Regions from separate parts of the Streptomyces sp. NPDC048566 genome, predicted to be linked through region 4. Evidence: riboswitches for the same ligand, from Rfam matches in the RefSeq annotation. Region 4 holds a riboswitch; each other region holds the start of a gene.
What was found. A riboswitch is a leader RNA that binds a small molecule or an ion and turns the genes downstream of it on or off. The one in region 4 is predicted to bind cyclic di-AMP.

Region 1 (7,569 bases), on a different contig from region 4:
CGTCTCGCCCGTGTCCTCCACCTCGAACCCGGCGTCGGCGATCATGTCGAGGTCCGCCTTGCCGGCCTGGCCCTCGCTGGTCAGGTAGTCGCCGAGGAAGATCGAGTTGGCGAGGTGGAGCGCGAGGGGCTGGAGGGTCCGCAGATGGACCTCCCGTCCTCCGGCGATCCGGACCTCGACGTCCGGGCAGACGAAGCGGACCATCGCCAGGATGCGCAGGCAGCGCTGCGGCGTCAGGTTCCACTCCTTGGCCAGCGGGGTGCCCTCGAACGGGATCAGGAAGTTCACCGGGACGGAGTCCGGGTCGAGGGCGCGCAGCGCGTAGACGACGTCGACCAGGTCCTCGTCCGACTCGCCCATGCCCGCGATCAGGCCCGAGCAGGCCGACAGTCCCGCCGCGTGCGCCTTGTTGACCGTGTCGACCCGGTCGGCGTAGGTGTGCGTGGTCGTGATGTCCCCGTACGTCCCCTCGGACGTGTTCAGGTTGTGGTTGTAGGCGTCCGCGCCCGCCGCGCGGAGCCGCTCCGCCTGGCCGTCGGAGAGCAGACCGAGGCAGGCGCACACCTCGACGCCCTCGTTCTGGTCCTTGATGGCCTTGATCGTGTCGGACACCCGGTCCACGTCCCGGTCCGTGGGCCCCCGGCCGCTGGCCACCAGGCACACCCGCTTGGCGCCCCCGGCGAGCCCGGCCGCCGCCGCACGCGACGCCTCGTCGGGCTTGAGCCAGCTGTACTTCAGGATCCCGGCCTGCGAACCGAGACGCTGCGAGCAGTACGAGCAGTCCTCCGGGCACAGGCCCGACTTCAGGTTGACGAGGTAGTTCAGTTTCACTCGCCGCCCGAACCAGTGCCGGCGCACGCGGCCGGCCGCGGCCACCACGTCCAGTACGTCGTCGTCGGACGTGGCCAGTACGGCCAGCGCTTCCTCGCGGGTCGGCAGCTCGCGCCGAAGCCCCTTGTCCACCAGCGTGTTCAGCAGGTCCATGAGGTCCGATCCTGGCCTATGCGACCGGTCCCGGCCAAGGAGAGATCGGACAACAGAGTGGGTTCGACGTGTGGGTATTGCCACATCCTGGGCGGCTGGTCCCCCCGCTAGGGTCTGTGCACTGCCTACAAAACACCCCGCGACGACGGCCCGGAGGACTCATGGCGTTCGGCTGGATCGACGAGCAGGCCGCGGCACGCCGGGCCGCGGGCCTCGTCCGGACGCTGCGCCCGCGCCCCGCGCGGTCGCCGCTGCTCGACCTGGCGAGCAACGACTACCTCGGGCTGGCCCGCCATCCGCGGGTCACGGCCGCCGCGGCGGAGGCGGCACGCACCTGGGGCGGCGGCGCGACGGGCTCCCGGCTCGTCACCGGCACCACCGAACTGCACACCGAGCTGGAACGGGAACTGGCCGACTTCTGCGGTTTCGAGTCCGCGCTCGTCTTCTCGTCCGGCTACGCGGCCAACCTCGCGGCCGTCACGGCCCTCGCCCCGCACGGCTCGCTCGTCGTCTCGGACGCGGGCAACCACGCCTCGCTCATCGACGGCTGCCGGCTCGCCCGGGGCACCACCCAGGTCGTCGGGCACGCGGACCCGGCCGGTGTGCGCAAGGCACTCGGTACCCACGAGGGGCCGGCCGTCGTCGTCTCCGACACGGTCTTCTCGGTGGACGGCGACGCCGCGCCGCTCGGTGAACTGGCCCTCGCCTGCCGGGAGTACGGGGCCGGGCTGGTCGTGGACGACGCACACGGGCTCGGCGTGCTCGGGGACGGCGGCCGCGGCGCGCCGCACGCGGCGGGACTCGCCGGGGCGCCGGACGTCGTCGCCACGGTCACCCTGTCCAAGTCGCTGGGCGGTCAGGGCGGGGCGGTCCTCGGCCCGGCGGCGGTCGTGGACCACCTCGTCAACGCGGCGCGCACGTTCATCTTCGACACCGGTCTCGCCCCGGCCGCGGCGGGCGCGGCGCTGGCCGCGCTGCGGCTGCTGCGCGAGGAGCCCCGGCGGGCGGCGCGGGCGCGCGAGGTGGCGCGGTCCCTGCACGCCCGGCTGACGGCCGAGGGCCTGTCGGCGGTCCGTCCGGACGCCGCCGTCGTCTCCGTGCGGGCACCGTCCCCCGAACGGGCCCTGCGGTGGGCGGCCGACTGCCGCGAGGCGGGCCTCGCCGTCGGCTGCTTCCGTCCCCCGTCGGTGCCCGACGGGGTGTCGAGGCTGCGGCTGACGGCCCGCGCCGACCTCACCGACGAGCAGATCGGGCGGGCGGTGGACGTCATCAGCCGCAGCCGGTGATCCGGTCCCGGATCAGGCCAGACCGCTGACGAACCCCTCCCAGGCGGCAGGGGCGAACAGCAGGGCGGGCCCTGCCGGGTTCTTCGAGTCGCGTACCGCCACCGTCCCGGACCACGGTCCGGAGCCGGGGCGAGCCGTCTCGACGCAGTTGTTCATTCCCGTGCTGCGGCTGCTGCGCAGCCAGCGCACGTCGCGCAGTGCAGTGCTGGAGGGTACGTACCGAGGCGATGCAGACATGGGGGGTGCCTCCTTACGCGCCGTCACCTATCCCGGCGATGTAGTCCAACGAGTCCTCGGGCGAAAGGGCGTGGAACCGAAGGGTGTCGAAGGCCTCCGTGTAGGCCTGGAGGTCTTCTTTCCGTTCGAGATAGAGGCTACTCGTCAAGTGGTCGAGAACAACCACATCCAGATCAGTAGTGTTCGGAAAGGAGAAGATAACGAAAGGCCCGGTGATCCCGATGTGCGCCCCGGCCGCGAACGGCAGTACCTGAAGCCGGACTTGGGGCAGGGTCGCGGCCTCCCGGAGCCGCCGGAGCTGACGGGACATCACCTCCGGCCCGCCCACCTCCCGCCGCAGCACCGCCTCGTCGAGCACCGCGCACAGCTCCAGCGGAGGATCGGCCCGCAGCACGTCCTGCCGGGCCAGCCGCACCTCGACCAGGGCGTCGAGCCTGCTCTCCTCCAGCCCCTCCACGGCGGCCCGCGTCACCGCGCGCGCGTACTCGGGCGTCTGGAGCAGGCCCGGAACGACGGAGGTCTCCAGGGTCCGCATCCCGCTCGCCCCCGATTCCAGGCTGATGAAGTCGCGGTACGCGGGCGGCAGCACCCCGCGGTAGGCGTGCCACCAGTGGTGCCGCCCGTTGCCCTCGGAGCCCGCCAGCACGACCAGGAGATCGCGCAGTTCGGGGTCCGCGACACCGTAGGCGTCCAGCAGACGCTCCACGTCGGCCGGTTTCACCCCGCTGGTGCCGGTCTCGATGCGGCTCACCTTCGACTGGTGCCAGCCGAGCAGCCCCGCCGCCTGGCCGCTCGTGAGACCCGTGCCGGCGCGCAGCGCACGCAGTTCGGCACCCAGTTTGCGGCGGCGTACCGCGGGACCGTGCTGCATGCCCGTTCTCCCTACTCCTCTCAAGTCGCCCGAATACGCTCTGCCGACGCAGAGTTCACCGCATCGAGCGACAGATATATGCATTACTCGGTGGATCGCACCCGCGACCGGCCCGGTAGTGGCAGTCTTGCGCAAGCACCAGTCCGGGACCGTACTCGAACCATCCGCTCCGTGTCGGACTCCGGTCCCGTGGGAAAGGGACGACGTCGCCATGGCAGATCACCAGGAAGCAGCCGTCACTCTGCCGAGCGAGGCCGTCTCGGTCTCGGTGGCCCGTAGGTTCGTGGCGGACGTGCTGGCCGAGTGGGGTCTGCCGGACGGCGCGGAGGTCGCCGAGACCGTCCGCCTGGTGGTGTCCGAACTGGCGACCAACGCGGTGCAGCACACCCTCGGCCAGTCCCCCACCTTCACGGTCGACGTGTGCCTCGAACGGGAGGAACGCCTGCGGATCGGGGTCACCGACAGTCATCCGCGCTTTCCCCGGCGGCTGCCCGCGGCGGTCCAGCAGGACAACGGCCGCGGGATGGTCATCATCCGCTGGCTCGCCAAGGAGTGCGGCGGCAGGCTCAGCGTCCGCGCCACCCGGGAGGGCGGCAAGACGGTCTCCATCGAGCTGCCCTGGACGGCGGCGGTCCAGCCGGTCGCCGCGGGAGGGGCCCCGCCCGAGGGGTAGCCCGCCCGGCTCCGCCGTGCCGCCCGCCCGTCCGGAGGGGCGCGGCCGGCTTCGCCGTCCCGGCACCGGGCCGCGCGCACCGCGGGGCGGGGCGCCCCGGGGCCGGCGCACCGGACGCGCGGCGGTTCGGCCCCCGGGAAGCGGGCCGCCGGGCGCCGCGAGGGCGGTCGGACCCGGTGCCGTTCGCCGGCGGCGGTCCGAGCCGCCGCCGGCGGACCGGTCAGCCGACCCGGCCGTACCAGACGCTCCGCGTCCAGATCTTCTGCAGCCTCACCACGTCCCCCGTCTTCGGCGAGTGCCAGATCCTCCCCTTCCCGGCGTAGATGCCGACGTGGTAGACGCTCCGGCCCGAGTGGAAGAAGACCAGGTCCCCGGCCTTGCGGTGCGAGGCGGAGACGTGGTGGGACGTGTTGTACTGCGCCGCGGCCGTACGCGGCAGCTTCTTGCCCGCCTTCTTGTACGAGTAGAGGGTCAGCCCGGAGCAGTCGAAGCGGTGCGGCCCGGTGGCGCCGTACTTGTACGGGGCGCCGTGCTTGGAGGCCGCCACCCGGAGCGCCTTCGTCGCGGTGGTGGCCGCCTGCGCCTCCGCCGCCCCACCGGGGAGCACGAGGCCGCCGCCCACGGCGGCGAGGGTGAGGGCCGAGGCCGTACCGGCCCTGGTCCACAGCGACGGGACACGATTGAGCGCAGTCATGCGCAACCCTTCGTCAGCCGCCTGTGAAGGATGACCTGTCGGATTCGGGCTGGCGAAGTTGCCCGGCCGCTGGCGCGGCTTCACCCCAAGGACCGCCCGGAGGGCTGCTCCGGCGGACCGTCGTGCTGGGTCCTCCACTCCTGCCGATCCACTTCTGTCGACCGGTCATCCGGGCGGCGGCAGGACTCGGCGTCCGCCCGGACCGCCCCGCCGCCGTGGCGGGGGCTTGTCGTCGGAAGGGATCTTCACCCATGAACGTCGGAAAATCCGAGCGGAACCGGTGTTTTGTGGGCTTACTCACCACTCACCCGTTCGGGTGGACGCCTCTGTGTTCGAAGGGGTGTTGGGGCCGCGGACGACGCCCGCACCTGCGCCGGAGCCTCCCGATCCGCGCCGGGGCCCTTCCCGTCGCGCAAGTCGGGGGGCCCGGGAAAGTGCCGATTTCTACGCCATCAGGGGGTACACCATCTGGTGCGTTTGAGTCGCGGGCCGGGGTGCCTGCGGCGTCCGCGCGCGGTGCCTCAACTGCCGGGCTCGGGAGGCGTCGTGACCCGCGCGGTCCGCCGCTCGCCGTCCAGCGCGCGCAGGGCCCTGGCCAGGGTGGAGGCGTGCACCTCGCTCTCGCCCCGCTGGTGCATCAGCGCGAGCGCGTCCCGCAGCGCGGTCGCCCTCCCGACCAGCGCCTGGGCCGCACGCAGCCCCCGGTAGGTGTCCCCGGGGCGCGCCGGGTTGATCCGGCCGACCAGGTCGACGACGTCCAGGTAGCGGTCGATCAGCTCGGCTTCCGCACGGGTCAGGGCCGGCAGCGGAGGCGGGTCGGGGATCACCGGCCGCCCGCCCGGTGCGGCGCGCGGTGCCCGTGACCGCGGTGCCGCGGGCCGACTCCCCGGCGCGGGGCGGCGGTCGGTGTGCCGGCCCGGGGGTCCGGCTCCGGCGCCCGGTGGCGCGCGGCGGTGCAGGGGGCGCTCGGCGTGTCGATCCGGAGGGGCGGTTCCGGTCCCGGCCGTCCCGGGGTGGAGGGGCCGGCGGGTACGGGCGGGACGGGGCGGGCGGACGGGCGCTGCATGGGCACGCCTCCTCGCGGTCGATGACTCGACGTCTGTCAAAAAGGTACAGGCCGTACGCCGTTCGCCGAGAGGCCCCGGTCGTGACCGGACTCCCGCTCCCGGCGCCGGGGACGCCCGGGGCGCGCCGTCCGCCGCGGTCCGCGATCCGTGATCCCGGGGAGGGCGGCCGTGCCGGGCCGGCTCCCCGCGTCCGGCCGGCGGGCCGCGCCGGTGCGGACCCGGACCCGGTGCCCGGGCGGGAGGGTGCGCGCGCGACGCCCCGGCACCGTCCGTGCCGTATACGGTCCGGGCGCGCGCCCCCGGTGCCGCGCCCCGCGACCGGTGGGCGGGGCGGCCGTGACGGGCGGGCCGGGTGTCGGGTCCCCCTCGGAGGTGATGCGGCCCGGGTCCGCGCTCCGCGCCGGGTATGCGACCGGTCGGCTGCCGGTCATGGGGTGATCAATGGCTGGTTAACGTAGTTGAAACTCCGCCCCACTAATCTGCCGATCCACGCCGCCGGGGGTTCTTGTGTCCGGATCGGCGAAGAACGCGCCATGTGTCGGTGTGTTACATCTATCCCGCCGCGATGGCTGCGGCACCCGGGCCCCGCACGGTCCGGAGCGAGGACTGTGAGGTGGGACGCCGTGCAACTGACCCCGCACGAGCAGGAGAGGCTGCTGATCCACGTGGCCGCCGACGTGGCCGAGAAGCGCAGGGCCCGCGGGGTGAGACTGAACCACCCCGAGGCGGTCGCGCTGATCACGTCGCACCTCCTGGAAGGCGCCCGGGACGGCCGCACCGTGGCCGAGCTGATGTCCTCGGGACGCAAGATCCTCACCCGTGACGACGTCATGGAGGGCATCCCCGAGATGATCCACGACGTCCAGGTCGAGGCGACCTTCCCCGACGGCACCAAGCTCGTCACCGTCCACGACCCGATCGTCTGAACGGGGGAGCGACATCGTGATTCCCGGAGAGATCCGCTTCGCCGACGGCCCCGTCCGCTACAACGAGGGCCGTGAGGTCACCCGCCTGACCGTCCTGAACGCCGCCGACCGGCCCGTCCAGGTCGGCTCCCACTACCACTTCGCCGAGGCCAACCCCGGACTCGACTTCGACCGCGGAGCCGCCCGGGGCAAGCGGCTCAACGTCGCCGCCGGCACCGCCGTGCGCTTCGAACCCGGCATCCCCGTCGCCGTCGAACTCGTGCCGCTCGCCGGCACCCGTACGGTGCACGGGCTGCGCGGCGAGACCGGAGGTGCCCTCGATGCCTGAGATCTCACGGGCCGCTTACGCCGACCTGTTCGGCCCCACCACCGGCGACCGCATCCGGCTCGCCGACACCGACCTGTTCGTCGAGATCGAGGAGGACCGCTCCGGCGGCCCCGGACTCGCCGGCGACGAGGCGGTCTTCGGCGGCGGCAAGGTCATCCGCGAGTCCATGGGCCAGTCGCGCGCCACACGCGCCGACGGCACCCCGGACACGGTCGTCACCGGGGTCGTCGTCATCGACCACTGGGGGATCGTCAAGGCCGACATCGGTATCCGCGACGGCCGGATCGCCGGCATCGGCAAGGCCGGCAACCCGGACACCATGGACGGCGTCCACCCCGATCTGGTCATCGGCCCGGAGACCGAGATCATCGCCGGCAACGGGCGCATCCTGACCGCGGGCGCCATCGACGCGCACGTGCACCTCATCTGCCCGCAGATCGCGGACGAGGCCCTTGCCTCCGGGATCACCACGCTCGTCGGCGGCGGCACCGGTCCCGCGGAGG
Region 2 (7,569 bases), 700 kb from region 4:
CCGAAGAGCGCGGTCAACTCCGCGTATGCCCGGCGCAGTTGCTCCTCGTCCGCCAGGTCGAGGCGCACGCCGCCGAGGTCGGCGCGGTGCCGCAGGTGCGGGGCGGTGGTCTTGAGGGCCACCGGATAGCCGAGGGCACCCGCGGCGGCCACGGCGTCGTCCGGGGTGGGGGCGGGCAGGGCGCGGTGCACGTCGATGCCGTACCGCCCGAGCAGGGCGCAGGTGTCCGGGCCGTCGAGGGTCAGCCCCTCGCCGCGTCCGAGCAGGCCGTCGATGAGCCCGGCCGCGCCCTTCTCGTCGATGTCCTCGTACTCCGGGACCTTGCCCGGCTCCTCGGCGTCGAGTCGCCACTGGGCGTACTTGACGGCCTCGGCGAGGGCGCGGACGGCGCGCTCGGCGGCGGGGTAGGCGGGGATGAGCCGGGAGTCCGGGCCGGTGGCGGGGCCCGGCTGGGCCGGCGCCGTCCCGTCGGCGGGGTGGAAGCGCCGGGCGGCGCCGGGGGCCGCGCCGGCCGCCGGCCCGGCGGCCTGGGGAGCGGTGCTGGCGGCGGCGGACAGTGCCTCGGCCAGCCCGCCCAGCTCGACGTGCACGACGAGGACGGGCTTGGCGGGGGCCGCCGCCGCGGAGGAGCGCAGGGCCTCGGCGAGGGCGGCGTCGGCCGTGGAGTTCTCGCCCACCGCCGGGATGGCCGTCACCACGACGGCGTCGCAGCCGTCGTCGGCGAGGGCCTGCGACAGCGCCCGGTGGAAGTCGGCCGCCGAGGCCGCGGTGGTCAGGTCCTTCGGGGGCAGTGGCCTCAGGCCCTCGGCGAGACAGGCGTCGTAGGTCAGCAGGCCCAGCGACTCGGAGTTCCCGACGATCGCCACCCGGGGGCCTCTGGGGAGGGGCTGGCGGGCCAGCAGGAGTCCGGCGTCGACCAGTTCGGTGATCGTGTCCACCCGGATCACCCCGGCCTGGCGCAGCAGGGCCGAGACGGTGGCATGCGGCAGCCGGGTGGCCCGTACGGCGTGCCCCTGGGGGGCCGCTCCGCCGTGGCGGGCGCCCTGGACGACGACCAGCGGCTTCGCCGCCGCGGTCCGGCGGGCGAGGCGGGTGAACTTGCGCGGGTTCCCGATGGATTCGAGGTACATCAGGGCGACGTCGGTGTCGGGGTCGTCGAACCAGTACTGCAGGACGTCGTTGCCGGACACGTCCGCGCGGTTGCCGGAGGAGACGAAGGTCGACACGCCGGTCACCCCGGTGACCCCGCCGCCGCGCCGGTGCAGCCGGGAGAGCAGGGCGATGCCGATGGCGCCGGACTGGGCGAAGAGCCCGATCCGGCCCGGGCGCGGCATCTCCGGGGCGAGCGAGGCGTTCAGCCGCACCTGCGGGGAGGTGTTGATGACGCCGAAGGCGTTGGGCCCGACGATGCGCATCCCGTACGTACGCGCGTGCCGGACGAGTTCGCGCTGGCGTTCGCGCCCCGCCGGCCCGCTCTCCGCGTAGCCGGCGGAGACGACCACGAGTCCCTGCACACCGTGTTCGCCGCACTCGGTCACGGCGTCGAGGACCTGCTCGGCGGGGACGGCGACGACCGCGAGGTCGACGGGTTCCCCGATGTCGCGGACGGAGCGGTGGGCGGGGACGCCGTCGAGTTCCTTCTCCTCCAGTGCCCTGTTCACCGCGTACAGGCGGCCGGTGAAGCCGGCCTGCCGGAGGTTGTCGAGGACGCTGCGGCCGACCCCGCCCCGGGCGCGTCCGGCACCGATCACGGCGACCGAGCCGGGCGCCAGCAGCCGCTTCACGGACCGGGCCTCGGCGCGCTGCTCGCGGGCGTGCTGCACCGCGAGGGACCGGTCGGTGGGTTCGAGGTCGAACTCCAGGCGGACGACACCGTCCTCGAAGCTGCGCTTCTGGGTGTACCCGGCGTCCGTGAACACCTTGATCATCTTGTTGTTGGCGGGCAGCACCTCGGCGGCGAAGCGGCGGATGCCGCGCTCGCGCGCCACGGCCGCGATGTGTTCGAGCAGCGCCGAGGCGACGCCGCGGCCCTGGTGGGAGTCCTGCACGAGGAAGGCCACCTCCGCCTCGTCGGCGGGGGCGGAGGCGGGCAGGCCCCGGGCGTCGATCCGGTCGTAGCGCACGGTCGCGATGAACTCGCCGCCCACCGTGGCGGCGAGGCCGACGCGGTCCACGAAGTCGTGGTGCGTGAAGCGGTGGACGTCCTTGGCGGACAGCCTGGGGTAGGGCGCGAAGAAGCGGTAGTACTTCGACTCGTCCGAGACCTGCTCGTAGAAGCTGACCAGGCGCTCCGCGTCGTCGGTCGTGATGGGTCTGACGCGGGCGGTGCCGCCGTCGCGCAGCACCACGTCGGCCTCCCAGTGCGCGGGGTACTCGTGCCGGTCCGACGGGGTCTGCATGGGCCCCAGACTACGGCTCGCGCAGGACAGCGGCGCGAGGCACTCTGTGGGATACGGCGTCGCGACGGGCCGCCGTCCGCGGGCGGGGCGCGGCACCCGTCCGGGCACGCTTCCCGATATGGGACACTGGTCTAGACAACCCTGAACACCTGAAGGGCAGCATCACATGGCTGAGCGCCGCGTCAACGTCGGCTGGGCTGAGGGCCTCCACGCCCGCCCCGCCTCCATCTTCGTCCGGGCCACCACGGCCTCCGGTGTCCCCGTGACGATCGCCAAGGCCGACGGCACCCCCGTCAACGCGGCCTCCATGCTGGCGGTCCTCGGCCTGGGCGCCCAGGGTGGCGAGGAGATCGTCCTCGCGTCAGACGCCGAGGGCGCGGACGCCGCTCTCGACCGCCTGGCCAAGCTGGTCGCCGAGGGGCTCGACGAGCTGCCCGAGACCGTCTGAGCCGGCCCACGAGGCCCGCGGGCGCCACACGGCCGAGCCGCGCCACCCTGCACCGGGGGCGCGGCTCGGCCGTTTCCGCACACCGGTCCGAGAATTCCCCGGAACGGCACCCGGGCCGCGCCGCCCGGAACGAAAGGAGCGCACTCCGGAATGTCGGGCACACGAATGAAGCGGCGGCAGAATAGTCGGCCACCCGAATAACCTTCTTTGTATACGGCGCCCATGTTAATGGCGTTGGCCCGTCATGTTTACGGGATGTTGCGAAGTCCTCACACGGTCCTGGCGGTCGCCGCCCGCGGGAAATCGGAGCCGGTGCGCCGGCGCCGAGCGCTCCACGTGCAGCGCGGTGATCGCACGGGCCCGCTCCCCGTCCCCGCGGGCGACCGCGTCCACGATGGCGCCGTGCTCGGCCCAGGACTCCGCGGCATTGGCGGGCGCCTCCACCAGGTACATCCACGCGATCTTGTGCCGCAACTGGGACAGCGTCGACGTCAGCGCGGGGCTGCCCGACGCCTGGGCGAGCGTCTCGTGGAACCAGCCGCCCAGGGAGCGCAGGTCCTCGCTGTTGCCCCGCCGGGAGCGCTCCTGGCCGAGCCTGACCAGGCCCCGGAGCACCTTGAGGTGCGCCTCGGTGCGGCGCTGCGCGGCCCGCGCGGCACCCATCGGCTCCAGCAGCATGCGCATCTCCAGCAGATCCGCCGCCTCCTGCTCGGTGGGCTCGGCCACGCACGCCCCCGCGTGCCTGCGGGTGACGACGAACCCCTCGGCCTCCAGGGTGCGCAGGGCCTCGCGCACGGGGACGCGCGAGACGCCGTAGCGCCGGGCGAGCAGTTCCTCGGTGAGCCGGCCGCCTCGCTCGTAGACGCCCGCCACGATGTCGTCACGGATTGCCGTGCATACCGAGTGCGCCGGAATACGCATGATCCGACCTCCGCTTTAATCCCCGCGAAACGCCATCGATTGACGCTTGTTCAGCGACTCTATTGCAGGAAGCCTTAATTTCCGATGGGAGGACCGAATCCATGGATATTTTTTGGCCAGGCGACCCCGGAAACGACGATGCCCCGGCTCGGTGAGCCGGGGCATCGAAATCGGCGGAGAAGCGGCGAAGCGGTCGTCAGACGTTCACGCCGTGCGAGCGGAGGTAGGCGACGGGGTCCATGTCGGAGCCGTACTCGGCGCTGGTGCGCGCCTCGAAGTGCAGGTGCGGTCCCGTGGTGTTGCCGGTCGACCCGGAGAGCGCGATCTGCTGCCCCGGGGTGACCGCCTGGCCGACGGAGACCCCGATCGACGACAGGTGCCCGTACATGGTGTACGTGCCATCGTGCATCTTGATCACCACCTGATTGCCGTAGGCACCGCCCCAGCCGGCCGTGACGACGGTGCCGGCCCCGACGGCGTGCACCGAGGTGCCCGACGCCGCGTGGAAGTCGACACCGGTGTGGCTGCCGGAGGACCACAGGCTGCCGCCGGCCTGGTAGCCGGTGGAGACGTAGGAGCCGGGGATGGGCGTGACGAAGCTGTTGAGCCGCTTGCGCTCGGCGGCGCGGGCGGCACGCTCCTTGGCCTCGCGGGCCTGCGCGGCCTGCTCGGCGGCCTTCTTGCGCGCGGCCTGCTCGGCCTTCTCCCGCGCGGCGGCCACGTCGGCCGCGTGCTGCTGGGCGGCGGCCTGCTCGTCGATCTGCTCGGCGACGGAGCCGCCGATGGTGACGGCCTGGGTCAGTCCGGTCTGCTCGACGGAGGACTCGGCGGCGAACGCCGGGGCCGCGAGGGTTCCGAGGACACCGGTGGTGGTGAGGGCCGCGACGCCGACGGCGTTCTTCGTGCCGCGCTGAACGCGGCCCGGACGACGATGCTTCCCGGTGCCACAGGTGAACGCCATGAAGGGGCTGGTCCTTTCCTTCCTTCTCGCCTACCGGGTTAGCTGACGGGTTCGGAGCAGGAAGGTCTCCTACGGACCCCCTCCGGGAGGGCGTCCGATTCACCCCAGGGACTGCGTGTGGGTCCCCGGCTCCCCTGGCTCGCGCCATGCGGGGACTCGGCGATGACTGTCCGGTGCCGCGGGCGCGGCGCACTGCCTGACGAACAGCCGGACCGACGCTAGACGCGGCGTCTTTCGAACAACAAACGGATCACGTTTTTTGTAGCGCATCCCACAGCGCAGAAGCCAACCTCCGTACCAATACGGACATCTTGGCGACGATGTCCGCGTAAAGGAGGGCCCTGGCGACGCATCGGTCACCAGGGCCCATCTCGGTCACACGGTCCTACTCGGCGGAGACGACGCTGACTTCGCCGATGCCGAGCGCCCTGACCGGCTCCGCGATCCGGGCCGCGTCGCCCACCAGGACCGTCACCAGACGGTCCGTCGGGAAGGCGCTGACGGCGGCGGCGGTGGCCTCCACCGTGCCGGTGGCGGCCAGTTGGCGGTACAGGGTCGACTGGTAGTCGTCCGGGAGGAACTGCTCGACCTGGTCGGCGAGCGTGCCCGCGACGGCGGCGGCGGTCTCGAACTTGAGGGGCGCCACACCCACCAGGTTCTGCACGGCGACGTCGCGTTCCGCGTCCGTCAGCCCCTCGGCCGCCAGCGTGCGGAGGACCTTCCACAGGTCGTCCAGAGCCGGGCCGGTGTTCGGCGTGTCCACCGAGCCGCTGATCGCGAGCATGGCGGCACCGGAGCCGTCCGGGGCGGAGCGCAGGACCTGCCCGAACGACCGCACGCCGTAGGTGTAGCCCTTCTCCTCGCGCAGGACGCGGTCCAGGCGCGAGGTGAGGGTGCCGCCGAGACAGTACGTGCCGAGCACCTGGGCGGGCCACACACGGTCGTGCCGGTCGGCGCCGACGCGCCCGATCAGCAGTTGCGTCTGCACGGCGCCGGGACGGTCCACGATGACCACGCGTCCGGTGTCGTCGGCGTGCACCGGCGGCACCGGGCGCGGCTCGGCGGACGAACCCGTCCAGGAGCCCAGGGTGTCGCCGAGCAGGGCGTCCAGGTCGACGTCCGTGAGGTCACCCACGACGACGGCGGTGGCCGTGGCGGGACGGACGTGCTTCTCGTAGAAGGACCGTACGGCCGCGGAGTCGATCCGCTCGACGGTCTCCTCGGTCCCCTGGCGCGGGCGCGACATGCGGGCCGTCGCGGGGAACAGCTGCCGGGACAGCTCCTTGGCCGCGCGGCGGGCCGGGTTGGCCGTCTCGTGGGGGATCTCGTCGAGCCGGTTGCGCACCAGCCGCTCGATCTCCCCGTCCGCGAAGGCCGGGGCGCGCAGGGCGTCGGCGAGGAGCCCGAGTCCCTTGGCCAGGCGCGAGACGGGCACCTCCAGGGAGAGCCGGACCCCCGGGTGGTCGGCGTGCGCGTCGAGCGTGGCGCCGCAGCGCTCCAGCTCCGCGGCGAAGTCCTCGGCCGAGTGCTTGTCGGTGCCCTCGGAGAAGGCACGCGCCATGATCGTGGCGACGCCGTCCAGCCCCTCTGGCTCGGCGTCCAGCGGTGCCGCGAGGATCACCTCGACGGCCACGACCTGCTGGCCGGGGCGGTGGCAGCGCAGGACGGTGAGGCCGTTGCCCAGGGTGCCGCGCTCGGGCGCGGGGAAGGCCCACGGCTTGGGCCGGCCGGCCTGCGGCTGCGGATGGAAGTCCATGGTGGCGAGCTCGGTCACTTCGCCGCCTCCTCGTCGGTGTCGTCAGCGGCGTCGGTGGCTTCGGGGGCGGTGGGCTCGTAGACGAGCACGGCGCGGTTGTCGGGCCGCAGGCGGGCCGCGGCGACCTCCCGGACCTCGTCCGCGGTGACCTCGAGGACGCGCTGCACGGCGCTCAGGGCCAGCTGCGGGTCACCGAACAGGACGGCGTAGCGGCACAGTTCGTCCGCCCGTCCGGCGACCGTGCCGAGCCGGTCCAGCCACTCGCGCTCCAGCTGGGCCTGCGCGCGCTCCATCTCCTCGGCGGTGGGGCCCTCCGCGGCGAACCGCGCCAGCTCCTCGTCGACGGCGGCCTCGATGACCGGGACCTCCACGTCACCGGACGTCTTCACGTCCAGCCACCCCAGCGAGGGCGCCCCGGCCAGCCGCAGCAGACCGAAGCCGGCCGCGACGGCGGTGCGGTCGCGGCGGACGAGACGGTTGTAGAGCCGGGAGGACTCTCCGCCGCCGAGCACGGTCAGCGCCAGATCCGCGGCGTCGCACGCGCGCGTGCCGTCCTCCGGGAGGCGGTAGGCGGCCATCAGGGCGCGGGCCGGCACCTCCTCCTCGACGACCTCGCGCAGCTGCCCGCCCATGGTCTCGGGCAGCGCGCCGTCCCGCGGGGCGGGCTTGCCGTCGTGCCCGGCGATGGAGCCGAAGTACTTCTCGACCCAGGCGAGCGTCTGCTCCGGGTCGATGTCGCCGACCACCGACAGGACGGCGTTGTTGGGCGCGTAGTAGGTGCGGAAGAACGCGCGGGCATCCTCCAGGGTGGCGGCGTCCAGGTCCGCCATCGACCCGATCGGCGTGTGGTGGTACGGGTGGCCCGCCGGGTAGGCGAGCGCGGTCAGCTTCTCGAACGCGGTGCCGTACGGGACGTTGTCGTAGCGCTGCCGGCGTTCGTTCTTCACGACGTCGCGCTGGTTCTCCATCGACTCGTCGTCCAGGGCGGCGAGCAGCGAGCCCATGCGGTCGGCCTCCAGCCAGAGGGCGAGCTCCAGCTGGTGGGCGGGCATGGTCTCGAAGTAGTTGGTGCGCTCGAAGCTCG
Region 3 (7,569 bases), on a different contig from region 4:
GCCGCCTTAACCAGCGCGTCCTTGGTGACGGCACCCGCGTAGACCGTGCCGTCGTCCGTGATCAGCGCGTTGACCAGGCGGGTCGAGAAGACCGTGCCGGAGCCGAACGAGCCGGTGACGTGGTCGCCGAGGGAGTTCAGGAACCCGTCGACGTCGCTGTTCCCGGAGGAGCCCTTGCCGCCGGACGGCAGGCCCGTGCCGCCGGTGTGGAACTCGGCGATGGTGCTCCACCCCTTGCCGATGGTCTTCACCCCGTCGAGCCCCTCGCCGCCCTTCGGCACCGCCGTGCCCGCTCCCGGGGGCATCGCCCGGCCCATGCCCCGGGGCAGGCCCTTCCCCGTGTCCGCGTGGTCGTCGCCCTCGGTGACCTTCGCGCCCTTCGGCGGGGTGAAGTCGAAGGTGGACGCCGCCGGCCGGGAGAAGTCGACCTTGGTGAAGCCGACGTCCACGACCGCCGCTCCCCCGCTCGCCGGGGTCAGCGTGAACTTCAGCGGCAGCCCGGTCCTCGCGTCCACCGCGATGGAGATCGCGCCGACGGTGGAGCCGGACTGCTTCGGCTCGACGACCAGCTTGTAGGCGTCGCGGCCCGCGACCTGCGCGGTGCCGTCGACCTTCACGGACGTCGTGTCGTCGACGGACTCGAGCGCCTCGTCGGCGAGGTCCCCGGGGGTGGCCGGCATGTCGTGCGGCGCCTTGCGCCCGGCGCCCGCGGGGGCCGTCGCGTGGTAGACCTCGTTGGACTTGCTGTCGTAGCCCCACACGTCCTTGCCGTTGTGGACGACGCTGTACTCGGCGGCGTCCTCCAGGAGCGAGACCTTGCCCCGGTCGGGGCCGTCGGTCGCGACGCGCAGGGTGTGCGTTCCCGAGACCAGCTCCATCAGCTTGGACTGCGGGTCGGCGGAGGAATCGCCGTCCCCCCGGACGGCTCCGGAGGCGAAGCCGCCCGCCAGGCCGCCCAGATCGGGCAGCCCGAGGTCGGCGGAGACCTTCACCGTGCCGGACAGCTGCTCGACGTCCGACGCGGCGATCTTCTCCAGGAGTTCCCGGGCGGTGACCTTGGGCAGGTCGGGGTCCCCGGAGGACGCGAGGGCGGGGACGAGCCCGATCGTCGCCGCCGCGACCCCCACCACCGCGACCGGAACGACGTAGCGCGCGGCCCTGTGTCGCCCGGCGCGTCGGTCGTCGGCCTCGTCGGCGGCCTTCGCGCGGTCGTCGGTTTCGTACGGTGCCATGTGTGCCTTACCTCCGTCGTCGGCGGCGGCTCTGTGGTCCTGTCCCTGCTCCACCCCTGGGCCGCCATTCTCACCCGAACCGGTGAGGAGTGGTGTTCTCCATATGACCAAATCGGCCGGACGGAAGCGTCAGCCCGCGGAATCAACTCCGCGTAGTCCTGCGGTATGACGCCGGACGACGGCATCCGGCCGGACCCGTAGGGGTCGTACGGGGAGCACGTGCCCCCGGCGTGTCACGCGTCGCGGACGCCCCGCACGGCGCACGGGTCACCGACCGGCACGCACCGCCGGAGGGGGCACCGACGGCATCCACCGCACGGCGGGTCACGCGGCGGCACGGCGTGGGGCCGCACCGGGCGTCACGGGCCGGTGCATCCTTCCGGCCCGGCACCGGGGGAAGCCGGTGCGGGGGCCGCGGGGCGGCCCCGGCGGCCACTCAGCCGGCGCGGTGCACCACGGCGTCCGCCAACTCGACCAGCGCGGCCTTCGCGTCGCCGTCGGGCAGCGGCGCGAGCGCGGCCCGCGCGTCCTCCGCGTAGCGCACGGTGTCCCGGCGGGCCTGCTCCAGCGCGGGGTGCTCCCGCAGCCGGGCCAGCGCCTCCGCGTGCCGCGCGTCGTCCGTCAGGTCGGAGTCCAGCAGCTCGCACAGCGCGACGTCCTCGGCGAGCCCCAGCCGCTCGGCCCGCTCGCGCAGCCGCAACACCGGCAGCGTGGGAATGCCCTCGCGCAGGTCGGTGCCCGGGGTCTTGCCGGACTCGTGCGACTCGGACGCGATGTCGAGGACGTCGTCCGCGAGCTGGAAGGCGACGCCGAGCCGCTCGCCGTACTGCGTCAGCACGTCGACGACCGTCTCGTCGGCGCCCGACATCATCGCCCCGAAGCGGCAGGCCACGGCGACCAGCGAGCCGGTCTTGCCGCTCAGCACGTCCAGGTAGTGGTCGACCGGGTCCCGCCCGTCGCGCGGCCCGGCGGTCTCCAGGATCTGGCCGGTCACCAGCCGCTCGAACGCCTCGGCCTGGATGCGGACGGCGTCGGGACCCAGGTCGGCCAGGATGTAGGAGGCGCGGGCGAAGAGGAAGTCGCCGGTGAGGACGGCCACCGAGTTGCCCCAGCGGACGTTGGCGCTGTCGACGCCGCGCCTGACGTCGGCCTCGTCCATCACGTCGTCGTGGTACAGCGTGGCGAGGTGCGTCAGCTCGACGACCACGGCCGAGGGCACGACACCCGGCGCGTAGGGATCACCGAACTGGGCGGCGAGCATCACGAGGAGCGGCCGGAACCGCTTCCCGCCGGCCCGCACGAGGTGCTGGGCGGCTTCCGTGATGAAGGGGACCCCGCTCTTGGTGGCTTCGAGCAAACCCTCCTCGACAGCCGCCAATCCGGCCTGGACATCGGCTTCGAGAGCCTGGTCCCGCACGCTCAGCCCGAACGGCCCGACGACGGTCACGAGAGGTTCTCCTGTCTGCTGACGATCACATGGCGAACTCGGTCGATCATTCTTTCGATGACACGGTTTGTCGATGTGTCGCTGCCATCACTCAAGTCAGCGTATCCGGTCACGTTTCGATCACCACGAGCGCCCACCGTCCCCCGGCCGACGTGACCCCGCCGGGAGGTACGCCGGAATACACCTGTAAGACACACGGAACCGCCCGTGCGCCGCATGCCGCGGGTACCCCTCCCGTCCGGGCGGTATCCGACGGCCGTCGACATGTTCACGATCACCTACTGCTCCGCCGACGGCCCGGCGCCCCGCCCCCGGGCCCTGCGGGGCCGGGGGCGCACGGGAGAGAGGGGCGTGGCCCCCGGTTCGTCCGCGTCCGGCCCCGAGCCCGGCCCGCGGACGATCACCCCGCCCCCGACCCGTCCCGCTCCCCCGGCGCGGCTTTCCGCCAGGGGCACGGAACCGCCGCCCGCACGCCCCCGCGTCCTCCCCCACGCCGTCCCGCGCGACCTCGGCCGCGCCGCCCCCGCGCCTCCTCCCTCCCGCCCGCCGTCCCCCACGACCCGGTCCGGTTGCCGCACCACCGTTCGACGCGTCCCGTGCGCCGAGGCGAGCCCCCGGGCATCCGTCCGGCCCTCCCCCGTGGAGCCGCGCGCAGGACGCCCTCGCCCCACTCCACCCCTCCCCGACGGCGCCCGACCGCTCGCCCGGACGCGGCGCCCGGCGGCCGACAAGCCACCCCGACGCTCCGACGCTCCGGGGGCGCCTCCCCGACCCGCCGACCGGCCGGACCCCACCACACGGCCGCCGGCACCCCTGGGTAAGCCGGACTCCGCCCCCCGCCCGCGTCCGGGGCCGCCCTGCACGGTCTCGGCACAGCGGACGGCACGGCGGACGGCACGCCGGACGTCGCGCGGGGCACGACCGGAGGCCCTTCCGCGTGCCGGGACCTCGGTCGCCCAGCGGCCCGCCACCCCGACCCTGGCCACCGGCCGCGCGGGCGGTTCGGTTCGGCATCCCATCGGGACCGCCCGACCGCGCCGCGGGGCGCCACCCGCGCGCCCGCCCCGCCGGGGGCGGTCGTCGCGGTCCGCCGGGCGGACGACCGCCGTGACGCACGGGCACCCCCTCCAGGCGGTTCCGACCTCGGCACGGGCCCGCCCGGGGGTCAGCCGTGCCCGCCCCGGCGGCCGGACCGCCGGCCCGGTGCCCGCCCGTGAGGTGATGGGGCGTGGCACATGGACGGGGCGCCCGGCAGGCTTCACCCGTCTCCGGTTGACCGCCCGCGCGGGGTCGGCCCGGCGCCAAGCCCGGCGCCGGGTCACATCGGATCGGGTCGATGCGGGTCGGGTCGGGTCGAGGCGGGTCGGGTCGAATCGGGGCGGGGCACAACGTCGCCCCGCTGAGTCGACGGCGTCCCGTCCCCTGACGCCGCCTCCTTTCTCCGAGGTCCGGCGGACCGACGCCGGGCCCAATCGGCCGCGCACGCAACGGCGTTCGCCCGGCGGCCCGCGCCGCTTCCGCCCCACCCCCGTCAACTCATCGCGCGCGGCGCGGCGTTCGCCGGGCCGGCCGGCCTGCGGCGCCTCCGCCGGTCCGCTCGTGCGTGACGCACCCCGGCAGGGCCTGTCCGGCATGCGGGCGCCACCGTGACCGTCCCGTAACTCCCGGCACGCCAAACGGCGGTGGCGTAATGCCCGACTTGCCCGTCATGCCGCGTTGGCGACCGTTGCACGCGTGAATTGAGTCACCCGCCGACCAGTGGATCACCCTCGGCCCACCACCCACGAACCCCTTCACCAAAGGCAAGTTGAGGATTCAATTCCGGCGCAAACGGACGTTTCGCCACGCCCCCAAAAGGGCGAAAGCGATCTTCAACGCCACATCGGGCCTTGTTCCCGACATGTGCAGTCGCATACGTTCTCGTCGACCCCGGGCGGATCGCCGAATCCTGCCGTCGCCCGGAACCCATCCACCCACGCACACACGGCAGGAGCGGGGGAACCACAGGTAGGCCGCCGATCCGGAAGACCGGACCGGCTAGGGGTGAAGCCGCGCCCGAAACGCGGCCGGGCATCTCCCGCCCGAACCCGACAGCTCACCTCGCAGGCGTCGGAGAGGACAATTCGTCATGCCCGCAGGCACGCACCGCCCCGCCCGCAAGAACATCGTCACCCGCGGAATGATCGCCGCGGGGACGGGCGCCCTGGCCTTGGCCCTGCCGCTCGTGAGCGCGACCGGCGCCCACGCCGCCACCCCCCAGGCCGCCAAGACCGCGGCCGTCCCCAACGTCCAGCTCATCACCTACAAGGTGGTCGCCGGCGACACGCTGACCAAGATCGCGAAGAAGTACCCGTCGAGCGGCGGCTGGAAGAAGCTGTACACGGCGAACCGCGCGGTCATCGGGAACGACCCGAGCCACCTGCGCACGGGCCTGACGCTCACGGTCGGCACCAAGACCCTGAAGTCGGCCGCGGCCACGACGACCGCCAAGACCACGGCCACCCAGGCGTCCGCCACCACGTACGCGAACAACCTGGACGGCTGGATCAAGGAGTCCCTGGACATCATGGGCAAGGCGGGCATCCCCGGCACCTATGACGGCATTCACCGCAACGTGATGCGCGAGTCCTCGGGCAACCCGAAGGCCATCAACAACTGGGACTCCAACGCCGTCGCGGGCACCCCCTCCAAGGGGCTCCTCCAGGTCATCGACCCCACGTTCCTGGCCTACCACGTGCCCGGCACCTCGATGGACCCCTACGACCCGGTCGCCAACATCACGGCGGCCTGCAACTACGCCGCCGCGAAGTACGGCTCGATCGACAACGTCAACGGCGCCTACTGATCCCCGCGGCGCACCCTCTCCCCCCACACCACGACATCGGCCGGCGGCACCCACGGGTCCGCCGGCGGTGCCGTACGAGAGGGGCGCCTCCGGATCGCGCGGGCACCCTCCGGGGGCCCGGCCCGCCGGGCCCCGCCGGGAGGTCCGCGCGGGCACCCTCCCGAGGCCGCGGGGCGGGCGGCGCCGGTACCGAGGCCCGGGTCAGCAGCGCTCTCCGCACCCGAAGACCCGCTCCAGGACCACCGCGATGCCGTCGTCCTCGTTGGACAGCGTCACCTCGTCGGCCACCGCTTTCAGTTCGGGATGCGCGTTGGCCATCGCGACCCCGTGTGCCGCCCAGTCGAACATCGGGATGTCGTTCGGCATGTCCCCGAACGCGAGCGTCCCCGACGGGCTCAGCCCGAGACGGGCCGCGGCGAGCGCGAGACCGGTGGCCTTGGTCACTCCGCATGGCTGGAGTTCGACGGTACCGGGCCCCGACATGGTGACCGTCGCCAGCGAACCGACCACTCCCCGCGCCGCCGAGGCCAACTCGTCGTCGGACAGCGACGGATGGCGCAGCAGCACCTTGCTGATCGGCTGCGCCCACAGGTCGTCCCGGCTCCGCACCCGCACAGCGGGCAGCGTCGGGTGCGGCATGACGTAGCCCGGCTCGATGAGGGTCAGCCCGTCCACGCCGTCCTGGTCCACCGCCGCGTACAGCAGGCCGACCTCCGCCTCGATCTTGCCGAGCGCCGTCTCCGCCAACTCCCGTTCCAGCGTGACCGACCAGAGCATCCGGTCGGTTCCGGCGTCGTAGAGCTGCGCGCCCTGCCCGCACACCGCCAGTCCCCGGCCGCCGAGTTCGTCCAGCAGCGGCCTGACCCGCGGTGCGGGGCGGCCCGTCACCACCAGGTGCCGGGCACCTGCCGCGGTCACTTTCGCCAACGCGGCCCGCGACCGGTCGGAGAGCGTGTCGTCGCCGCGGAGCAGCGTTCCGTCCAGGTCAGTGGCGATGAGTGAATATGCAGTCGGAGCGGCCATGATCCGAAGAATACGGATCGCGGGACCCGTCGACCCCGCCGGAACCGGACGACGTCCGGTATCCCGTCGGCAACGCCGTTCACCGCACGGTGGCAGGCGCGTTGCGACCGGTTGGGATCACGCACGGCCCGCTTCCGTCCGGTCGGACTTTCCCGTGCAGGACCGATCACAACGGCTCAACACCGCCGTTCCCCCCGCGCCCGTCCCACCCGAACCACCGGAGCGGCAGCACACGACGGGGTGCCGGCGGCCGGTTCCGGGACCGGGGGGGGACGCGGGCGGTCACCCCGGCGGGCAGGCGGAAACGTCCGTCGCCCGATCGGGCGACGGACGTCCACGCGCCCGGCCGGTCCCGGGTCCACCGGTGACCGGCCACCGGACGCTCACCCGTGGGCGGCCGCCAGATGCCGGGCCAGACGCGGCGACGCGAACCGGGTGCCGCACACGAACCGCATGACCGGACCGTACGAGGACGCCGCGGGCAGGCCGGTGAAGTACAGGCCGGGAACCGACGAGCGGTATCCGGCGCCCAGCCGCGGAGTGCCGCGGCTGACGGCCAGCGCGGTCCGCAGCCCGTCCCCGAGGAAGTCCATCGCGGCGATGTCCACGCGGTATCCGGTCGCCGCCACGACGTGGTCGGCGGACAGGTCGTCCAGCCGGCCGCCGTGGGTCTGCACCGTGAGGACGGGCTTGCCCTCCGCGGCTCCCGCCCGGACGATCCGCCGCACCTCGCGGACGGCGACCCTGCCCTCGAAGCGGTCCCGCAGCCACCAGGCGCCGAGCGGTCCGAGCACCCGGCGGACCAGGTAGTGCCGTGCCCCGGCGGGCAGATGGCGGTAGGGCTGCGCGTGGTGGCTGAGGGCCCACAGCGACCAGGCCCGCCCGAACGGCGACTCCGGGCGCAGCTTCGGCTGGTCCCACGGCGGCGCGCCGAAGTCCACCGCTCCCCGCCCCCGGGACACCACCGTCACCCGCGCGCCCGCCTCCGCCGCCAGCACCGCCGTCTCCAGCGCGGACTGGCC
Region 4 (7,569 bases):
GGGACGTCTACCGCGACCGGTAGTCGGTCAGGCCACGGACCACGCGATGCCGTCGAGGATGTCGTGCTCGCTGACGACGACCTCTGCGGCGCCGGTGCGTTCCATCACCGTCAGCAGCACCAGGGCGCCCGCGGCGATCACGTCGACCCGTCCGGGGTGCAGGGAGGGCACCGCGGCACGCTCGGCGTGCGTGGAGCGCAGCAGCCGTTCGGTGATCTCGCGGACCCGCTCGACGGGGACGCGCGAGTGGTGGATGGCGCCCGGGTCGTAGGCGGGCAGGTCCTGCGCGATCGCCGAGACGGTGGTGACCGAGCCCGCCAGGCCGACGAGCGTGCGCGCCTCGCCCAGCGGGACGGTCTCGCCGACGAGGTCGAGGGCCGCCTCGATGTCGGCTCGCATGGCCGCCACCTGCTCGACCGTGGGCGGGTCGGTGACGACGCCGTCGCGCACGAGGTGGCGTTCGGTCATCCGGACGCAGCCGACGTCCACGGAACGCGCCGCGCGGACCGTCGTGGAGCCGACCACGAACTCCGTCGAGCCGCCCCCGATGTCCACGACGAGGTAGGGCGCGGCGAGGTCGTCGCCGGACAGTTCCCGGGTCGCCCCGACGAAGGAGAGCTCCGCCTCCTCGTCCCCGGTGACGACCTCGGGCTCGACGCCGACGATGTCGAGGACGCCACGCGTGAAGTCGTCGCGGTTCTCGGCGTCGCGGGAGGCGGAGGTCGCCACGAACCGGACCCGCTCGGCGCCGTGCTCCTTGATGACCCCGGCGTACTCGCGGCACGCGGCGAAGGTGCGCTCCAGGGCCTGCGGCGCGAGCCGGCCCGTCCGGTCGACGCCCTCGCCGAGCCGGACGATGGTCATCCGGCGGTCCAGGTCGACGAGCTCCCCGGTCGCCGGGTCCACGTCGGCCACCAGCAGCCGGATCGAGTTGGTGCCGCAGTCGATCGCGGCCACCCGGGTCACTGGGCGTCCTCCCCGGACGGCGCGGCGGCGCAGGTCGCGGCGTCCTCGGCGACGCCGGTCACGCACGCCCCCTTGCGCCACCACTCCGGCAGCAGCGCGATGGCCTCGTCGCCGAGCGGGTTGACACCCGGTCCGGCGGCCAGCGAGTGGGCGACCAGGACGTGCAGGCACTTCACCCGGTCAGGCATGCCGCCGGCGCTCGGGAAGCCGGCCAGCACCTCGATGGCGTCGCGGCGGGCGATGTAGTCCTCGTGGGCGGCGCGGTAGGCGGCGGCCAGCTCGGGGTCGGCGGCCAGCCGGTCCGTCATCTCCTTCATGACCCCGTTCGCCTCCAGCGTGCCGATCGCGGACGCGGCCCGCGGGCACGTGAGGTAGTACGTGGTCGGAAAGGGGGTGCCGTCGGGGAGCCGGGGCGCCGTCTCCACCACGTCCGGCTGTCCGCAGGGGCAGCGGTGCGCGATCGCGCGCAGTCCGCGCGGCGGGCGGCCCAGCTGCTGCCGGAAGGCCGCGACGTCGGCGTCGGTGGGCTCGGTGCGCGCGGTGGTGGGCGGTGGCGTTTCCATGCCGTGAGTCACGTGTCTTTCTGATCGGTTCGGCGGTTCGTCACTGGTCGGCGGCGTCTGACTTGTCCACGCCGTCCCAGACGTTGGTGTACCAGGGGCGGTCGGCGCCGGCCCGTGCGGCCCGGGTCTGCCGCGTCGCGTCCGGGTCGACCACGATGTAGCCGGTCTCGCCGGGCAGGACGTAGTGCAGCCGCTGCCGGATCTGCTGCTCGGCGTAGGCGTCGTCCTGCCAGCGCGCCTTGAGGTCGCGCAGCTGCTCCACGCGGCGGCGGGCCTGCTCCTGGCGGTGCTGGAGGTCGGCGACCTCGGCGCGCTGGGAGACGTACTGCCGCATGGGGTAGGCGAGCGCGACGACCAGGGAGCACAGCACCAGGGCGAGAAGCGCGGCCCGGCCGGTGAGCCGGGAGCGGCGGGCCTGCCGCTTGGTCTGGGAGCGGTAGACCCGGGCCGCAGTCTGCTCGCCGAGCAGCTTGATCCTGGTCGCGGTGGAGAACCGGTCCCGGTCCTTCACGGCCATGAGTCCCGCCTCCCCAGTACGGGGCCCGCCGTGTGCGGGCCCGTCACGTGCGTACGTCCCCGCACACGGTACGGGACCGGGTACGGGGACGTACGGACGACGCTTCCGGGGCGGGTGGTGCTCAGCCCTTGAAGCGCGGGAACGCCGAGCGGCCGGCGTACACGGCGGCGTCGTCGAGGATCTCCTCGATGCGCAGCAGCTGGTTGTACTTGGCGACGCGGTCCGAGCGGGCCGGGGCGCCGGTCTTGATCTGCCCGCAGTTCACGGCGACCGCGAGGTCGGCGATGGTGACGTCCTCGGTCTCGCCGGAGCGGTGGGACATCATGCACTTGAAGCCGTTGCGCTGGGCCAGCTCGACGGCGTCCAGGGTCTCGGTGAGCGAGCCGATCTGGTTGACCTTGACGAGCAGGGCGTTGGCGGAGCCCTCCTCGATGCCGCGGGCCAGTCGCTCGGGGTTGGTGACGAACAGGTCGTCGCCGACGATCTGGACCTTGTCGCCCAGCCGGTCGGTGATGACCTTCCAGCCGGCCCAGTCGTCCTCGTACAGCGGGTCCTCGATCGAGACGAGGGGGTACGCGGAGACGAGCTCCTCGTAGTACTCGGTCATCTCGGCGGCCGAGCGGGACTTGCCCTCGAACTCGTAGCTGCCGTCCTTGTAGAACTCGGACGCCGCGACGTCGAGCGCGAGCGCGATCTGCTCGCCGGGGATGTAGCCGGCCTGCTTGATGGCCTCGACGATGAGGTCGAGGGCGGCGCGGTTGGACTCCAGGTTCGGGGCGAAGCCGCCCTCGTCGCCGAGGCCGGTGGACAGGCCCTTGGTCTTCAGCACCTTCTTGAGGGTGTGGTAGACCTCGGCGCCCCAGCGCAGGGCCTCGGAGAAGGACTCCGCGCCGACCGGAGCGATCATGAACTCCTGGATGTCGACGTTGGAGTCGGCGTGCGACCCGCCGTTCAGGATGTTCATCATCGGAACGGGCAGCAGGTGCGCGTTCGGGCCGCCCAGGTAGCGGAAGAGCGGCAGGTCGGACGCCTCGGAGGCGGCGTGCGCGACGGCGAGCGAGACGCCGAGGATGGCGTTGGCGCCGAGCGAGCCCTTGTTGTCGGTGGCGTCCAGGTCGAACATCGCCTGGTCGATCAGCCGCTGCTCGGTGGCGTCGTAGCCGACGAGCTCCGGGCCGATCTGCTCGATGACGGCGAGGACGGCCTTCTCGACGCCCTTGCCCTGGTAGCGGTTGGGGTCACCGTCGCGGAGCTCGATGGCCTCGAAGGCACCGGTGGAGGCGCCGGACGGGACGGCGGCACGACCCGTGCTGCCGTCGTCGAGGCCGACCTCGACCTCGACCGTGGGGTTGCCTCGGGAGTCCAGGATTTCCCGGGCTACGACGACGTCGATGGACGGCACGAGCATCTCCTTCTGGGATGTGACGCGGGTACGCAGTGCTTGGCCAGCCCTGCGGGACGAGCCTAACCGGCCCGGAGGGATCGGCCAGCCGATCGACCACCCCTTGGGCAGAACTCGCGGTACATAATGTTCCCGATCGGAACAAAAACAAAATGGAAAACCCCGCTCCGGATGCGTACGGGGGAACACGCACCGGAGCGGGGAGCCCGCGAGGGGCGGGGCCCCGGCCGCCCCGCCTGAGGGCGGGGCGGCCGGGGGCCGACCGTTCGGCCGGAGGGGCCGCACGGCCGGGAGGGTGGCCGCCGTCCGCCGAGGACGGCCACGTCCGGCCGGGGCGCGGCCCGGCTCAGCTCAGGTGGAGCTGCTGGCCCGGGAAGATGACGTCGGCGTCGTCCACGATGTCGTGGTTCAGCTTGAACAGCTTCTGCCAGCCGCCCTCGACGTGGTGCTTCGCGGCGATCGAGCTGAGGGTGTCGCCCTTGACGACCTTGTACTCGCCGTCGCCCTTCTCGACCTTCTTGCCGGTCGGGGTGGTGACGGTCTTCTTCGCGGCCGGGCGCTCCTGCGAACGGGAGGCGGGCTGCTCCGAGGAACGGGTGTCCTGCGAGCCGCCGGACGCCGAGGAGCCGGTGGAGGCCGAGGGGGTGGAGGCGGTGGAGCCGCCGCCGTAGGCGGCGCCCGACAGGCCCGTGCCGCAGGTCGGCCAGGCACCCTTGCCCTGCGCGGCCAGGACCTTCTCGCCGACGGCGATCTGCTGCGCCTTCGACGCCTGGTCGGCGGTGGAGGCGTAGGCGGTGCCGCCGTACGCGGCCCAGGTCGAGGACGAGAACTGCAGGCCGCCGTAGTAGCCGTTGCCGGTGTTGATCGACCAGTTGCCGCCGGACTCGCACTGCGCGACGGCGTCCCACTCGGAGGCGGTCGCGGCGGAGGCGTTGCCGGCCGCCATCAGCGGAGCGGCGATGGCGACACCGGTGACACCGGCGAGCGTGGCGACACGGGTGGCCTTGTTCGGGCGGCGGTGCTTGCCCTTGCTGGAAAACAGCATCGAGTTGATCCCCTCACCGACGCCTGCGAGGTGAGCTGTCGGGTTCGGGCCGGTTGAGTGCCCGGCCGCGCCACCCGGTTCCGTCCGGAACCTCGGCGCGCGGCTTTACCCCTAGCCGCTCCCGGGCGTCTGTCGACTCCCGTTCGCGGCACCTACCTTGGGTCCCCCGCTCCTGCCCACGGCGCTTGACGCGACGACTGTTCCCGTACGGCCGCCGGCAGGATTCGGCGTTGCGGTCGTCGGGGCCCGCGGTGGCGAGCGATCACGACCGTAAGCAGTCGATCGCCGTATTTTCAAAGACGATCAGGGCTTCTGAGACTCATGTCTCACTCGCGCCAAACCGGACAATAGCGAGCGAACCATGACGCGAACTCCCGCTACTTTTCGACCGTTTCGGCATCAAGAGCAAGGCTCTGACCGGGCAGGATGAGGTCGGGGTCGGCACCCACCGTCCGCTCGTTCGCGGCGTACAGCCCGGACCACCCGCCCGCGAGGTCCAGGGTGTCGGCGATCGTCGAGAGGCTGTCCCCGGCGCGCACGACATACGTGCCGCCGTCCGCGTCGCGCGCCTCGTCCACGCCGCGTGAGGCGTGCCGCCCGCCCGCGGCGTCGGCACGGGCGCCCGCGTCGGCGTCCGCCGCGTCCTCGTCGGCACTGCCGCCGCGGTGCCGCCCGGGCGCGGTCGACGCGCTCGCGGAGGGTTCCGAAGCGTCCCCGCTCCGGCCCGACTTGTCCGCCGTGCCGGTTTCGTCGGGCGTCTCGTCACCGGTCGCGCCCCCGCCCGGCTCCTCCGTCTTCCGCGAGGTGTCGGACTTCGTGGTGTTCTCGGTCACCTCGGGGGAACCGGTCTCCGCGGAAGAGGACGTGTCGGACGATCTGGACGATCCCCGCGAAGGCGACGAGTCGGGCGAGGTGGACAGTCCGGTCGCATCGGATTCGCCGTCGCCCGACGCCCCGTCACCCATGCCCGTGTCGACCTCGACCCCGGCCGAGCTCTTGCTGAGCCCGGAGAGCGGCCCGCAGGTCGGCCAGGCGGCGAGCCCCTGGCCGTCGAGCACCTTCTCGGCGACGGCTATCTGCTGCGAGCGGCTGGCCTGGTCGGGCGTCGGCGCGTAGACCCGGCCGCCGTACGCCTCCCAGTTCTCCTGGGAGAGCTGGAGCCCGCCGTAGTACCCGTTGCCGTTGTCGGCGCTCCACGCTCCGCCGCTCTCACACTCCGCCACCCGGTCCCAGGTGGTGCCGTCGGCCGCGCTCGCGCTCGACGCCCCGAGCAGCGGGATCGCGATGGCCGACCCGGTCACCCCCGCGGCGACGATGAGGGCCGGGGCCTGACGGGGGCGCCGATGACGGCCGTTCCCGGAGAGCATGCGGAAGCCTTTCGCGTGACAGCGGGGTGAGTGCGGCACCCACGGCGAAGTGATCGGTGCCGGGGCCGCATTGATGGGTGAACGTATCCGGACTCGAACGCTTGTCACAAGTCGATGCAGCGCAGATCACGTGAAGATCACAGATTTGACGGCGTGTCAGTTGACAGCCGGGGTCACGACGACCGGTCCGGCGTCCACCCCTCCTCCCCGGACTCCCCGCCGGAGCGCTGTACGGACGCACCGGGCGAAGCGGTCGCGGACGGCCCGACCGGGGCGAACTCCACCGGAAGCGTGCGCAAACCGCGCATAATGAGCCCGCCGCGCCAGCGGAGGTCAGCCGGGTCGACGGCGAGCCGGAGATCGGGGAGGCGGGTGAGGAGGGTCGCCAGCGCGGTCTGCCCCTCCAGCCGGGCGAGCGGCGCGCCGAGGCAGTAGTGGATGCCGTGGCCGTAGCCGAGGTGCGGGTTGTCACGCCGCGTCAGATCGAGGGTGTCCGGCCCGTCGAAGCGCTCGGGATCGCGGTCGGCCGCGGCGAGCACGACGAGCACCGGGTCCCCGGCGGCGATGTCCTGGCCGCCGATCCGCACGTCCTCGGTCGCGAACCGCCAGGTCGCCAGCTCCACCGGGCCGTCGTAGCGCAGGAGTTCCTCGACCGCCGTCTCCAGCAGTCCGCTCTCCCCGGCCCGCAGCGAGGACTCCAGGCGGGCCCGCTCCCCGGGGTGGGTCAGCAGGGCGTACAGCCCGTTCCCGATCAGGTTGACCGTCGTCTCGAACCCGGCGAACAGCAGGATGAACGCCATGGCGGCGGCCTCGTTCTCCGTGAGGTGCTCGCCGTGGTCGGAGGCGCGGATCAGCCCGGAGATCAGGTCCTCGCCGGGCACGGGCTCGGCGGGCAGCGCCGCGCGCTTGCGGTGGATCAGCTCGGCGAGGTAGCCGCGCATCTTCTTCACCGACCGGGCGACCCCGCCCCGCGGCCCGCCCCCGTGCCGGATCATCATGCCCGCCCAGTCCCGGAAGTCGTCCTGGTCCTCCCGGGGGACACCGAGCATGTCGCAGATGGCGTAGATGGGGAGCGGGAACGCGAACTCGTGGATGAGGTCCGCCGACCCCCGCCCCTCGAAGCCGTCGATGAGCCCGTCGGTCAGCTCCTGTACCCGTGCGCCGAACTCCGCGACACGGCGCGGGGTGAACGCCTTGCTGACGAGGCGGCGCAGCCGGGTGTGGTCCGGCGGGTCGATGTTCAGCAGATGCGTCATCAGCTCGGCCTTGCGCTCCCCCGGGATGCCCGTCCGCCCCTTGGCGTGCGCGGGTTCGTCGTGGTGCGCGGGGTTCTTGGACAGCCGCTGGTCGGCGAGGGTCTGCCGGGCGTCGGCGTAGCGCGTGACGAGCCAGGCCTCCACCCCGCTGGGCAGCCGCGTCCGGTGCACCGGCGCGTGCTCCCTGAGCCAGGCGTACGCCGGGTACGGGTCGGTGGCGAACTCCCAGGTGAAGAGTTCGGGTGCGGGGGTCTCGTGCTCGGTCACCGTCCGACGGTATCGGCCGCCGGCCGCGTCCCGGACGCGGGCCGCCCGCCGGGGCGCGGTGCGGGGCGCCCGGGTGCGGCGCGTCCGGTTCGCCCGGGGCTGTCCGTACATCGGCTGCTGTTTGACGGGGCCGTCGGGCAGCTCCCACATTCGCGCAGTGGACCCCGACATACTCAAGTCCAGCTT

Region 1: linked by a shared signal. The riboswitch ahead of ACGFS9_RS05150 (C40 family peptidase) and the one ahead of ACGFS9_RS03685 (transglycosylase family protein) in region 4 are both predicted to bind cyclic di-AMP.
Region 2: linked by a shared signal. The riboswitch ahead of ACGFS9_RS00460 (M23 family metallopeptidase) and the one ahead of ACGFS9_RS03685 (transglycosylase family protein) in region 4 are both predicted to bind cyclic di-AMP.
Region 3: linked by a shared signal. The riboswitch ahead of ACGFS9_RS27545 (transglycosylase SLT domain-containing protein) and the one ahead of ACGFS9_RS03685 (transglycosylase family protein) in region 4 are both predicted to bind cyclic di-AMP.

The regions. Positions count from the first base shown of each region.
Region 1 is NZ_JBICWL010000002.1:295,493-303,061, reverse strand. It holds gene bioB (biotin synthase BioB) at 1-984, opposite strand, end outside; gene ACGFS9_RS05170 (8-amino-7-oxononanoate synthase) at 1,146-2,270, shown strand; gene ACGFS9_RS05165 (DUF397 domain-containing protein) at 2,283-2,507, opposite strand; gene ACGFS9_RS05160 (helix-turn-helix domain-containing protein) at 2,521-3,378, opposite strand; gene ACGFS9_RS05155 (ATP-binding protein) at 3,590-4,051, shown strand; gene ACGFS9_RS05150 (C40 family peptidase) at 4,272-4,745, opposite strand; cyclic di-AMP (ydaO/yuaA leader) riboswitch at 4,749-4,947, opposite strand; gene ACGFS9_RS05145 (hypothetical protein) at 5,267-5,572, opposite strand; gene ACGFS9_RS05140 (urease subunit gamma) at 6,436-6,738, shown strand; gene ACGFS9_RS05135 (urease subunit beta) at 6,755-7,066, shown strand; gene ACGFS9_RS05130 (urease subunit alpha) at 7,059-7,569, shown strand, end outside.
Region 2 is NZ_JBICWL010000001.1:118,607-126,175, reverse strand. It holds gene ACGFS9_RS00475 (GNAT family N-acetyltransferase) at 1-2,399, opposite strand, end outside; gene ACGFS9_RS00470 (HPr family phosphocarrier protein) at 2,566-2,847, shown strand; gene ACGFS9_RS00465 (GntR family transcriptional regulator) at 3,073-3,768, opposite strand; gene ACGFS9_RS00460 (M23 family metallopeptidase) at 3,965-4,729, opposite strand; cyclic di-AMP (ydaO/yuaA leader) riboswitch at 4,743-4,901, opposite strand; gene ACGFS9_RS00455 (M16 family metallopeptidase) at 5,115-6,503, opposite strand; gene ACGFS9_RS00450 (M16 family metallopeptidase) at 6,500-7,569, opposite strand, start outside.
Region 3 is NZ_JBICWL010000025.1:73,752-81,320, reverse strand. It holds gene ACGFS9_RS27555 (outer membrane lipoprotein carrier protein LolA) at 1-1,232, opposite strand, end outside; gene ACGFS9_RS27550 (polyprenyl synthetase family protein) at 1,669-2,679, opposite strand; cyclic di-AMP (ydaO/yuaA leader) riboswitch at 4,609-4,803, shown strand; gene ACGFS9_RS27545 (transglycosylase SLT domain-containing protein) at 4,808-5,524, shown strand; gene ACGFS9_RS27540 (HAD family hydrolase) at 5,726-6,547, opposite strand; gene ACGFS9_RS27535 (FAD-dependent oxidoreductase) at 6,931-7,569, opposite strand, start outside.
Region 4 is NZ_JBICWL010000001.1:819,645-827,213, reverse strand. It holds gene ACGFS9_RS03705 (exopolyphosphatase) at 28-966, opposite strand; gene ACGFS9_RS03700 (DUF501 domain-containing protein) at 963-1,529, opposite strand; gene ACGFS9_RS03695 (septum formation initiator family protein) at 1,570-2,046, opposite strand; gene eno (phosphopyruvate hydratase) at 2,168-3,454, opposite strand; gene ACGFS9_RS03685 (transglycosylase family protein) at 3,795-4,493, opposite strand; cyclic di-AMP (ydaO/yuaA leader) riboswitch at 4,499-4,687, opposite strand; gene ACGFS9_RS03680 (transglycosylase family protein) at 4,871-5,860, opposite strand; gene ACGFS9_RS03675 (cytochrome P450) at 6,034-7,383, opposite strand; gene ACGFS9_RS03670 (globin domain-containing protein) at 7,541-7,569, shown strand, end outside.